DNA from 3 places in the Marinobacter sp. 3-2 genome. Region 3 is predicted to be linked to each of the others. Evidence: predicted binding sites of a transcription regulator. Region 3 holds the regulator's gene; each other region holds the start of a gene.
What was found. Region 3 encodes sigma-54, which starts transcription at its own class of promoters, with help from an activator protein. Its sites were predicted from a motif close to ANTGGCATNNANNTTGCTNT; they were not measured.
Positions count from the first base shown of each region.

Region 1: the regulator sigma-54 is predicted to act here: its motif matches at 2,081-2,100, upstream of EDB94_RS08315 (ammonium transporter).
Region 2: the regulator sigma-54 is predicted to act here: its motif matches at 2,375-2,394, upstream of glnA (glutamate--ammonia ligase).

Region 1 is NZ_RJUQ01000013.1:184,238-188,512, reverse strand. It holds gene EDB94_RS08320 (lipocalin-like domain-containing protein) at 1-775, shown strand, start outside; gene EDB94_RS08315 (ammonium transporter) at 794-2,002, opposite strand; gene EDB94_RS08310 (flagellar motor protein MotB) at 2,225-3,148, opposite strand; gene pomA (flagellar motor protein PomA) at 3,151-3,921, opposite strand; gene EDB94_RS08300 (YkvA family protein) at 3,990-4,275, opposite strand, start outside.
Region 2 is NZ_RJUQ01000019.1:122,421-126,695, reverse strand. It holds gene EDB94_RS19305 (DUF4124 domain-containing protein) at 120-644, opposite strand; gene glnA (glutamate--ammonia ligase) at 818-2,221, opposite strand; gene typA (translational GTPase TypA) at 2,782-4,275, shown strand, end outside.
Region 3 is NZ_RJUQ01000011.1:501,222-505,496, forward strand. It holds gene lptC (LPS export ABC transporter periplasmic protein LptC) at 1-313, shown strand, start outside; gene lptA (lipopolysaccharide transport periplasmic protein LptA) at 297-863, shown strand; gene lptB (LPS export ABC transporter ATP-binding protein) at 841-1,566, shown strand; gene EDB94_RS04110 (RNA polymerase factor sigma-54) at 1,724-3,244, shown strand; gene hpf (ribosome hibernation promoting factor) at 3,345-3,653, shown strand; gene ptsN (PTS IIA-like nitrogen regulatory protein PtsN) at 3,741-4,211, shown strand; gene rapZ (RNase adapter RapZ) at 4,240-4,275, shown strand, end outside.

The DNA.
Region 1 (4,275 bases), on a different contig from region 3:
TGCAAATAACTGGCCTTTGGAAGCCGCCTGGATGGCTCACGCGGCAGTAAGCTTTGATACCCGGCACTACTTCGCAGAGAAGCTGGCCCGGGGCGACGTTGGCCACGCCGGAGCGAGGGCGGAGCCGATCGCCGTGTGGCTGGACGACTGGCAGCTTGAGGCTGAACCCGCGCATGGTTCATGGCGGTTGCAGGTCGCGGCGGATGGCTGGTCCTACGATTTGACCCTGAGCATCACCGGAAAGCCGGTAGCTCACGGCGATCAGGGTTTCAGCGCCAAATCCGCCGATGGCGAGGGTTCCATGTATTTCAGTCTGGTGGACCTTCAGATCGACGGCAGGGTCACCCTGGGCGATCAGACGTTGGACGTCAGTGGGAAGGGTTGGTTTGACCGGGAGTGGAGCAGCCAGTTTCTGAAATCCGGCCAGCAGGGCTGGGACTGGTTTGCGCTGCACCTGGAGTCGGGCGACAAACTGATGGCTTTCCAGCTCAGGGAAGAAGACGGTGGCTTTCGTGCCGGAACCTGGATTCCGGCTGATGGCGAGCCCATCGCCCTTGGCGCCGATCAGCTCAGCCTTAGGCCATTAACCCAGGGCGACGGCTATCCCCGTGCATGGCGTCTGGAAGTGCCAGACTTTGGCCTGAACCTGGAGGTGGCTGCGCCAGCGGGGGACTATCGAAACACCGGGCTCTACCCGTACTGGGAGAGCCCGGTGTCGGTATCCGGCAGCCATGGTGGCGTGGGCTACATGGAGCTGACCGGATACGGCGAGTGAACTGCACCGTAACCGGTGTTACTCGACCGCGGTCGCCCCAATCCGGTGGATGCTCAGGTCCGCTCCGTTGAATTCTTCCTCTTCGGTCAGGCGCAGGCCGGAGATGGCGTTGATTGCGCCATAGACAATCAGGCCGCCGACAAAGGCCACAACCACGCCGGCTACTGAGCCGATGATCTGCGACATCAGGCTGACGCCGCCAAGGCCTCCCAGCGCTTCCTGGCCGAAAATGCCGCAGGCAATCGCGCCCCAGACACCACAGACACCGTGCAGAGGCCAGACACCCAGAACATCGTCCAGCCGTTCGATCTTGGCTTGCGCCCATTCAAACAGGTATACGAAGATGGCGCCTGCTACGCCGCCAGTCACGAGAGCGCCTACCGGATGCATCAGGTCAGAGCCGGCACATACCGCCACCAGTCCCGCTAGCGGGCCGTTGTGGATAAAGCCCGGGTCCTTGCGGCCCAGCAGCATGGAGACGAGGATGCCGCCGACCATGGCCATCAGGCTGTTCACGGCCACCAGGCCGCTGATGCCGTCCAGGGTCTGGGCCGACATGACGTTGAAGCCAAACCAGCCGACGGTCAGAATCCAGGCGCCCAGGGCGAGGAAGGGTATGTTGGAGGGAGCAAAGGCCACCACCTTGCCGTTGCGGTAGCGCCCATTTCGTGCACCCAGAACCAGTACGGCCGCCAGGGCGATCCAGCCGCCCACCGCGTGCACTACAACGGAGCCGGCAAAGTCGTGGAAGGATGCACCAAACTGGTTCTCCAACCAGCCCTGGAAACCATAGTTGCCGTTCCAGATCAGCCCCTCAAAGAAGGGATAGATAAAGGCAACAATCAGGCCTGAGGCAATCAGCATCGGGTAGAACTTGGCGCGTTCGGCAATACCGCCGGACACGATGGCGGGAATGGCCGCGGCGAACGTCATCAGGAAGAAAAACTTCACCAGATCATAGCCGTTGGCAGCAGTGAGCTCGGCGGCGCCGCTCATGAAATGGCTGCCGTAGGCGATGTAATAGCCGATAAAGAAGTAGGCCACGGCGGAGATGCCGAAGTCGGTCATGATCTTGACGAGGGCATTGACCTGGTTCTTGTGGCGAACCGTGCCCACTTCCAGGAAGGCAAAGCCGGCATGCATGGCCAGCACCATAATGGCGCCGATAAGGATGAACAGCGTGTTGGCGCTTTCGGTCAGGGTATGTACTGCACTCGTGATGTCCACGGGTTTTCGCTCCTGATGTTGTGTGTCCGGCCTCTATCGGACCGTTTACGTTGGCTTGTGCATTGTTGAGGTGCAGCTGAAGCAAGAGCTGTTCCAAAACAAGGCATATCAAGAGCTGAAGGGCAGTTGAGGGGGCTTTCAGAAATGTGAGGTACTATTTTAACTCTAATAGTGCACTAATGCTGTGCGTTTTAGCGTGTAGCGCACCAAAATAGAGTGCGCTTACCAACTGATTTCGTTTGGTGTCGAGCTGTCGGATTCGGATTCGATCCCGAGGCTGGATTCGGCATCATCCGATTCGGACTGGATCAGTTCCCGAAGGCGTACTTCCTGTTCCTGCATCGGGCCGGAGAGATCAATGATGATTTCCACGCGCCGGTTCTTGGCGCGGTTCTCTGCAGAGGTATTGGGTACCCGCGGCTCGGTATCCGCCAGACCGGTGACGGACAGACGGGTGGGTTCCACCTGGTCCCGGGCAACCAGAACGTTGGCAACGGCGGCTGAACGGGCGGCGGAGAGGTCCCAGTTACTGTAAAAACGGTCGGTCCGGATAGGCACGTTGTCGGTGTGCCCCTCGATCGTCAGGTCACCGGGAATGCCTTCAATCACCTCCGCCATATCCAGCAGCAGGCCCTCGAATTCCCAGGTCAGCTGAGCCGAGCCGGAAGGGAAAGAACCTTTTTCCTCAACCCGAATCACGATTCGCCGCTGATCCTCGCTCACATTGATGCGCCCATCCGCGATCGCCGGCTCCAGGACTTTCAGGATATCGTCCATGGTTTCCTGCAACTGTTCCTCCATGGCGGCTTCAACGGCCATGTCGGTGGGGCTTTTCAGGGTCTGGAGCTCCGGCGCTTCGTCCGTGGTGGTCTGTTTGACTTCGTTGACCACGGTGGGCTCTGGCGGCGCCGGGGAAAACTTGTCAAAAATGGGGCTGGTACCCTTCGGGATCTCCAGAGCCGGCACATCCCGCTGGACGCCAAAGGCTTTGGAGAGTTCACCGGCAATCTGCTTGAACTTCTGGGCGTCGATCTCTGAAAAGGACAGCAGCAGAACAAAGAAGCACATCAGCAGGGACATGAGATCGGCGAAGGTGACAACCCAGGCGGGAATTCCCGGTTTTTCCTCTTCTGGCAACTCGTCCATGATTACGCGCCTTCCGGTTCAGCCACTTTTTCACGTTCCTTGGGCGGCAGGTAGCTGGAGAGCATCTGCTCGATGATGCGCGGGTTGGTACCCTCCTGGATGGCAACCAGGGCATCAATATAAAGCGACTGCATGCGCGCTTCCTCGGTCATGCGCAGAGAGAGCTTGTCGGCAATCGGGGTGGCAATCATGGTGGCAATCATGGCGCCATAAAGCGTGGTCAGCAGGGCAACGGCCATGGCCGGGCCGATGGATTTCGGGTCTTCCATGTTCGACAGCATCTGAACCAGACCTATCAGCGTGCCGATCATGCCCATGGCCGGCGCCACGTCCGCCATGGCCGTGAAGACCTTGGCGCCGGAGCGGTTGTGGTCGAGAGTCATCAGGCGCTCCTTGTTCAGAAGCTCCTTGATGGTTTTCCCGTCCTGCCCGTCCACCAGCATCTGGATACCCTGGCCAAGGAACGGGCTGCTGATCTCTCTGTCTTCCAGCCCCAGAACCCCTTCTTTACGGGCCACATTGGCAATATCCACCAGCTCCTCAATGCTCGCCTGGGTTTCCGGCAACTTGAACTTGAAGGCGCGGGCAGCAGCTTTGAAGGCACCCAGGAACTGGGCAAAGCTGAACTTGGCGAGAACAACCAGCAGGGTACCGCCGACAACGATCAGCAGGGATGCGGGATTGATAAATACCAACGGAGAGGTGCCAAGAATAACTGCCGAAGCAATGAGTAAACTAGCGCCAACAAGACCGATAAGAGTGGCGAAATCCACGGTATCTCCAGATTTGGTTTGAGCAAGGCTGAGAAGGGGTGTGAGATTACCTTCAGATCAGAATTTAATCAATTCGTCTGATGGGTTCTTTCCAGTTCTTCCTGCTGTTCTTTCCAGGCAGCATAGCGGTGAATATCGGACTCCACCAGCTTCAGGCACAGCGCAACAACGCCGGCGTCGTCCACCAGACCGAAGCCGAAAATCAGGTCGGGAATGACATCGAGGGGGTTCATCACATAGATCAGCGCACCGGCCACCGCCGCGATCGTTTTCCACGGAACGCTCCGGTAATTGCCGTACCAGTAATCGCGGATCATCGAAAACATCAGCTTGATGTCGGCACTGAAGCGAGAC
Region 2 (4,275 bases), on a different contig from region 3:
GGTGCAAATCGGGAGCATGCCTCTGAACAGCCCGGTATATTCGCCCCGTTGCTGATCAGAGTATGGCTTTTTTATGGTGCGCGCGCACCACAATAGTGCGCGCAGCCGGGGTGGCAGGGTCAGTTCAAAGCGGAAGGGCGGTGAACAGTAAATGTGATTGGAGAACCGGTTTTCACCTGAACCCCGTTTTCATCCACGATGTGTGCGCGAGCTTCATGGGTTCCACGGAACACGTTGTTGACGGTAATTGAGCCGGAGGAGCTCTGACCGACAGGCTGGCCGTCGAGGGTCACCTCGTATTTGTGGCCTGGCTGCAGGCCAGGGGTGCTGCGAACCTCGAACTGAACATCGCCGCTGCCGCTGTGGAACGCCTGGTTGTTATCCGGATAGGCGAAAGAAACGCTTTCGTAGGCAGCGCCTTCCCGCTGAACTTCTTCCCGGAGTTTGTCGGTTTCCTGGACCACCTCTGGCTTGGGCAGGGTGATTGTGGTGACCGGCTTGACCTCTACCGTTTCAGAGCCTTCGCTGGGCTCGTCAGAGTAGGTCACGTTGCCGTAGGAATCGACATTGCGGTAAACCTCGGCAAAGACCGGAGTTACCAGAAAAAACAGAAGGCCGGCACACAATCCAGACTTTGGATTCATAAGCTCACCTGTTATTGGGTTTCCCCGATTATCGGCGGGGCCCGGGGCGTTTTCAACGCCTGTCGCCCGGATGTTGGTTACATATCGTTAAGGGCTGCAGGCACTGTGCTTTCGCTCACAAAAAAGCCCCGCACGGGGCGGGGCTTGTCTGCTGGACCTCTGGGAAGAGGTTATTAGCAGGAGTAGTACAGATCGAACTCGATCGGGTGGGTCGTCATGTTCAGCTTCTCGACTTCACCACGCTTCAGGCCAACGTAGCCTGCGATCATGTCTTCGGTGAATACGCCGCCGCGAGTCAGGAACTCATGGTCTGCTTCCAGGCAGTCCAGAGCTTCGGACAGAGTCTCGGCAACCGTCGGGATGCTCAGGGCCTCTTCCTTCGGCAGGTCGTACAGATCCTTGTCCATGGCGTCGCCAGGGTGGATCTTGTTCTGGATGCCGTCCAGGCCGGCCATCATCAGTGCTGCGAAGGCCAGGTACGGGTTGGCAGACGGGTCAGGGAAGCGAACTTCGATACGACGCGCCTTCGGGCTGTTCACGTACGGGATCCGGATAGACGCTGAGCGGTTACGGGCAGAGTAGGCCAGCATAACCGGCGCTTCGAAGCCCGGAACCAGCCGCTTGTATGAGTTGGTGGAGCTGTTGGTGAAGGCGTTGATGGCCTTGGCGTGCTTGATAACACCACCAATGTAGTACAGAGCGGTTTCGCTCAGGCCGGCATAGCTGTCGCCAGCGAACAGGTTCTTGCCGTCTTTGCTCAGAGACATGTGAACGTGCATACCGGAACCGTTGTCACCGACAACCGGCTTGGGCATAAAGGTCGCTGTCTTGCCATAGGCATGCGCTACGTTGTGTACGCAGTACTTGAGGATCTGAACTTCGTCAGCCTTTTTGGTCAGCGTGTTGGCGCCAACACCGATTTCACACTGGCCGGCGGTGCCGACTTCGTGGTGGTGTACTTCGATGTCCAGGCCCATGGATTCCATGGCGGCACACATGGCGCCACGCAGGTCGTGCAGGCTATCAACCGGGGGAACCGGGAAGTAGCCGCCTTTCACGCCCGGGCGGTGACCGATGTTGTTGCGGTCGAAATCTTCGCCGGAAACCCAGGCAGCTTCTTCAGAGTGGATGTGGTACATCGCGCCCTGCATGTCTACGTTCCATTTTACGGAGTCAAACACGAAGAATTCCGGCTCCGGGCCGAACAGGGCGCCGTCGGCGATGCCGGTGGACTTGAGGTATTCTTCTGCACGACGGGCAACAGAGCGCGGGTCACGCTCGTAACCCTGCATGGTAGAAGGCTCTACGATGTTGCAGGTGATGTTCACGGTGGTTTCTTCGGTGAACGGATCGAGTACAGAGGTCTCGTCGTCCGGCATCAGAATCATGTCGGATTCGTTGATGCCTTTCCAGCCCGCGATGGAGGAGCCGTCAAACATTTTGCCGTCTGCGAAAAAGTCTTCATCTACTTCGGTGGCAGGCAGTGTTACGTGCTGCTCTTTACCGCGGCTGTCAGTGAAGCGCAGGTCAACCCATTTGACTTCGTGTTCTTTGATCAAATCAACTGTCTTGGACATTGTGCATGCTCCGTAAGTTATACCGCACAGGCGGCTGTATTCATGTTCGTGGCGCCGGATCGCCCGGGCTAACGGGTTCCGATCTGTTTCTCAGGTTCGCGCAGCTTAGCAAATGCTGTTGCGTCTTACCTGTAAATTTCGGCTGATTTCGATAAAGCAAGGCGCTTGCCAATTTTTAGGGCATGCTCCAGAACAGCGCAACTGCAAGGGTTTGGGGCATATTGGGAGGAAAATGCTCGCCCTATGGCGAAAACCTGCACTCAAATGGTGCACCTTGTTGGTGCGTTTATTGGGTTTTTGCCCTGATCAGGTGCATCCGTTCCGAATATAGAATAGGCGTTTTTCTTCATATTAACGACACCGACTTTTCGCTATACTGCGCGCCGCTTCATTTTTTACCCTGTCATTTCCTGATCATGGATCGGAAAGCACCATGCAGGGTGCCGGGCAGCCAGCTCCGGTGAATGAGTTCATTTTACGGATTTGAGACGGCATGTGCTGGGATTCCCCCTGCGATCGACCTTCTCAGGTCATTGAGTGCATGCCGCAGGAATATTTTTGTGATTGAAAAACTTCGTAATATCGCCATCATCGCCCACGTTGACCATGGTAAGACTACCCTCGTAGACCAGCTCTTGCGCCAATCCGGCACCCTGGATCGGAAGGAGCTCGATAGCGAGCGGGTCATGGATTCCAACGATCAGGAAAAGGAACGGGGCATTACCATTCTGGCGAAAAACACCGCCCTGAAATGGAATGGCTACGACATTAACATTGTCGACACCCCGGGCCACGCTGATTTTGGTGGTGAAGTTGAGCGTGTCATGAGTATGGTGGACTGTGTGCTGCTGGTGGTCGACTCCATCGACGGCCCCATGCCTCAGACCCGTTTCGTTACCCAGAAAGCATTTGCCGCGGGGCTTCGCCCGATTGTGGTGGTAAACAAGATTGACCGCCCGGGTGCGCGCCCGGATTGGGTGGTGGATCAGGTGTTCGACCTGTTCGACAACCTCGGTGCCACCGATGAGCAGCTGGACTTTCCGATTGTGTTTGCCAGTGCGTTGAACGGCATTGCCGGAATGGATCACGAGAATCTGGATGACAACATGGATGCCGTGTTCCAGGCGATCGTTGATCACGTACCTGCTCCGAATGTTGATCCGGACGGCCCGTTCCAGATGCAGATCTCCCAGTTGGACTACAACAGCTTTCTGGGTGTCATCGGCATTGGCCGCATCATGCGCGGCAAGGTGAAGACCAATTCGCCGGTGACCGCCATCGGCGCCAACGGCAAGAAGCGTAACGGTCGTATTCTGAAGATTATGGGCCACTCCGGTCTTCAGCGTGTTGAAGTCGACGAAGCCCAGGCTGGCGATATTGTCTGTGTCAGCGGCATGGACGAGCTGTTCATCTCCGACACCCTCTGTGACCAGGCCAACGTTGAAGCGCTTCCGCCGCTGACCGTGGATCAGCCGACAGTATCCATGACGTTCCAGGTGAACGATTCGCCCTTCGCCGGAAAGGAAGGCAAATACGTTACCAGCCGGAATATCAAGGAACGTCTGGAAAAGGAGTTGCTGCATAACGTTGCGCTGCGCGTTGAAGAAGGCGATTCGGCTGACAAGTTCAAGGTGTCCGGTCGTGGGGAGCTGCACCTGTCAGTGCTGATCGAAAACATGCGCCGCGAGAATTTCGAGCTGGCCGTAGGGCGGCCTGAAGTTGTGATCCGCGAGATTGACGGTGTCAAGCAGGAGCCGTACGAGAGCGTCATCGTTGATATTGAGGAGCAGCACCAGGGGCCGATCATGGAGCAGATGGGCTTGCGCCGGGGCGATCTGACCAATATGGTGCCGGATGGAAAGGGGCGTATGCGTCTTGAGTACACCATTCCCGCCCGAGGCCTCATCGGTTTCCGGAACACTTTCCTGACCATGACCTCGGGTACTGGCATCCTGACCTCTACCTTCAGCCATTACGGCCCGATCAAGGTGGGCGATGTCACCAGCCGCCAGAACGGTGTCATCGTGTCTATGGCCACAGGTACCGCACTGACC
Region 3 (4,275 bases):
CGAACTGTATGGCGGCGACAATGTTCTGCCCTGGATTGTTGAAGCCGAGAATGGCAGCCTGCTGCAGAACCAGAACCTGGTCTATCTCACTGACAATGTCCGGATTCAGCGCAGTATTGGTGAACGGAACGCCACTCTGACAACATCAACACTGACGCTGGATAATGACCGGGGCATGGTATATACAGACGCACCCGTAGAAATACGCGACGTTACCGGCATAACCCGGGCCACGGGCATGAAAGCGTGGATTGACGAGCGGATTCTGGAACTGAACTCCCAGGTGGAAGGACGCTATGAAACCGGAAACTAACCGATACCGGAGCCTGCTGGCCGCCCTGCTGACAGTCGCAATGGCTGGCCCGGTGGCGGCTTTCGACCTTGATTCCGACATCCCCATCAAGGTTACCGCCGACAACGCCCGCCTGGACGATGGCCAGGGCATTGCCACTTACACCGGCGATGTGGAACTTGAACAAGGCAATACCCGCCTGAACGCGGAGCGTGTGGTCCTGTACCGTACAGAGAACGGCCTGAGCCGCATCGAGGCCTCGGGAACCCCCGCAAGATACAGGCAGCCGGCGCGCGAAGGTGAAGGTGAAACCGACGCCCGCGCCCTGAATATTACCTGGTCCGCCACCGACAGCCAGCTGACCTTTGAACGGGAAGCGGTGATTGAGCAGAATGGCAACCTGTTCCGCGGCGACGTGATTCACTATGATACCGCTGGCCGCGTTGTAACCGCAGAAGGCGGCGCCGAGACCGGCGATGGCACTGGCCGGGTAGAAATGGTGATCCAGCCGCGAAGCGCCGACAGACGCACTGACAAACAGGAAACCGATGGCAGTTCTGAGAGCCAGTAACCTGGCAAAGAGTTACAAGCAGAAAAAAGTGGTTATCGATGTGTCCCTGGAAATCCGAAGCGGGGAAATTGTCGGACTGCTAGGCCCCAACGGCGCCGGGAAAACCACCTGTTTCTACATGATCGTGGGGCTGGTTCCTGCCGATCACGGGCGGATTACCATCGACAGCCGGGATATTACGCCGCTGCCGATGCACGGTCGGGCCCGTCAGGGCATCGGCTACCTGCCACAGGAAGCCTCGGTTTTCCGCAAACTGTCTGTGCGCGACAACATCATGGCGATCCTTGAGACGCGGCAGGGCCTGAGCAAGGCAGACCGGCAGAAAAAGCTCGAGGAGCTGCTGGAGGAATTCCACATCACCCATATCCGGGACAGCGTTGGTATGGCCCTGTCCGGTGGTGAGCGGCGACGGGTGGAAATTGCCCGGGCCCTGGCCATGGAGCCGGCTTTCATCCTGCTGGATGAGCCCTTCGCCGGTGTTGACCCTATATCCGTCAGCGACATCAAACACATTATCCGGCATCTGCGGGACAAAGGGATTGGCGTGCTGATCACCGACCATAACGTGCGCGAGACTCTCGATATCTGCGAGAACGCGTACATTGTTTCCGGCGGGCACATCATCGCCTCCGGCAATGCTGATGCGATCCTGGCCAATCAACAGGTCAAGGAAGTCTACCTCGGGGACGAATTCAGGCTGTGACAGTGAATGGCTCATTGTTTTGATGATCTGTAGCAAGTAAACTCGGCAAAGAACTTGCTAGGGTAAAGAAAAACCGCGGCAAGTAACCGGCATATAAAGATTTTTTCAAGACCTATGACACAAAGCGCTGATGAGTGACGGATCCTGAACCATGGTTATGAAAGCCTCCTTACAGTTAAAGCTGGGTCAGAGCCTGACCATGACACCCCAGCTGCAACAGGCGATCCGGCTTCTCCAGCTATCTACCCTCGACCTCCAACAGGAAATCCAGCAGGCACTGGAATCCAACCCCATGCTGGAGACATCCGAGGACGACGATCAGACCGACACGTCCACCGAGAGTGACGAGCGCGAGGCCAATGCGGCCGAGTCTGCTGCCGAGACCACGCCGGAACCGTCCAGCGACTGGGACGAATCCGAGAACGGCCCGGACTGGTCGTCGGAAAACGAGATTCCGGATAACATTCCGGACGACCTGCCGGTCGACACGGCCTGGGATGACATCTACCAGTCCGCCCCTGCCCCGGCAGCCCGCAACGACGATGAAAACGATCACGATTTCGAGACCCGCAACTCGCCCACCGAGACCCTTCAGGATCACCTGGAATGGCAGCTCAACCTGACTCCCCTGAGTGAGCGGGACCAGGCCATTGCCCACGCCCTGATGGACGCCGTGGACGAGCGGGGCTATCTCACCAGCCCTCTGGAAGAAATCCACGCCGGGCTGCTGGACGAGAACGAAGAAGACCCCCTTGAACTGGATGAAGTGGAAGCCGTCCTGCATCGCCTCCAGCACTTCGATCCCCCTGGCGTGTTTGCCCGGGATTTGCAGGAATGCCTGCTGATCCAGCTTAATCAACTACCCCCGGAAACACCCTGGCTCGCCCAGGCACGCCTGGTGATCACCCACTACATCAACCTGCTGGGCAACCGGGACTACGCCCAGCTGTTGCGTCGCAGCCGCCTGAAAGAAGATCAGCTCAGGGAAGTCCTGGCGTTGATTACCGGCCTCAATCCGCGCCCGGGCGACGTGATTGATCGCGCCGAGCCCGACTACGTGATTCCGGATGTCATCGTTCGCAAGCACAATGGCCGCTGGCGTGTTGAGCTGAATCCGGAAATTGCACCGCGCATCCGGGTAAATGCCAGCTATGCTTCACTTATAAGGCGTGCAGACAGCAGTGCAGACAACACCTACCTCCGCGATCAGTTGCAGGAGGCGAAGTGGTTTATCAAGAGCCTGCAGAGCCGCAATGAGACCCTGCTGAAAGTAGCGACCCGTATTGTCGAGCACCAGCAGGGTTTCCTGGATTACGGCGAGGAAGCAATGAAGCCGTTGATTCTCTCGGACATTGCCCAGGCGGTGGAAATGCATGAATCAACGATTTCACGGGTAACCACCCAGAAATACATGCATACCCCCAGGGGTATTTTCGAACTGAAATATTTCTTCTCCAGCCATGTCAGCACTGATGAGGGCGGAGAGTGCTCTTCCACGGCCATACGCGCGATGATCAAGAAGCTGATTGCCGCCGAAACACCCAAAAAGCCGTTGAGCGACAGTAAAATTGCAGCCATGCTAGGGGAACAGGGTATCAAGGTTGCGCGACGCACCGTTGCCAAGTACCGGGAGGCCATGCACATTCCGCCGTCCAACGAACGCAAGCGGCTGGTCTGAATACCCCGGGACGGGATGCAACACCGTATTCGCCGGCGCACAATGCGCCAGCACCCAGACCGGCTCCCGGGAGCCGGCATGATGACAACAGGAGACGCCTATGCAACTCAACATTTCAGGCCATCACGTAGAACTGACTCCCGCACTGAAGGATTACGTTTCAGAGAAGTTCGAGAAGCTCGAGCGTCACTTTGACCACATCAGTAACTGCCAGGTGACCCTGGAAGTGGAAAAGGTGCGCCAGATTGCGGAAGCCACATTGCACGTGGTAGGTGGTGAGATTCACGCAAAGGCAGAAAACGAGGATATGTACGCGGCCATTGATGCCCTTATCGACAAGCTCGACCGTCAGATCCTCAAGCACAAGGAAAAGAATGTAGAACGGATGCACGGAAACGGCTCTCGCTAACGCGCTGTTTTCATGCACTTCATCTAATCGAGCTGCGACATGAGTAACGTGTCGCAGCCTTTTTTTTAACGGAAATGCAGTCGATCCATGAGCGACACATCCCTGACCATAGACAACATTCTTGCGCCGGAGCTCACCCTCTGCAGGGTAGCTGCGTCCAGCAAGAAACGGGCCCTGGAGTTTATTGCCGAGCAAATAAACCATCAGGACAACACGCTCAGCGAGACCCAGCTCTTCAACAACCTGATTTCCCGTGAGCGCCTGGGCAGCACCGGCATTGGCCAGGGAATTGCCATTCCCCACTGCCGCCTGGAAGGACTTGATCACGTGGTGGGTGTGCTGATGACGCTTGAAGAAAGCGTGGAGTTCGATGCTATCGACAATCAGCCAGTGGATCTGATCTTTGCCCTGATTGTGCCAAAAGAGGCGACGAGCGAGCACCTTGAGCTGCTGAGCCAACTGGCGGAGAAGTTCAACGAGCGGTCATTCTGTGATCGCCTCCGGCAATGCGAGGACGCCAGCACGCTGTACCAGCGCATGACCGCCTCAGGCGGCTGATATTCACTGCAGTGGAGGTAAGGTGGTCATGAAGCTGATTATCGTCAGTGGCAGGTCCGGTTCG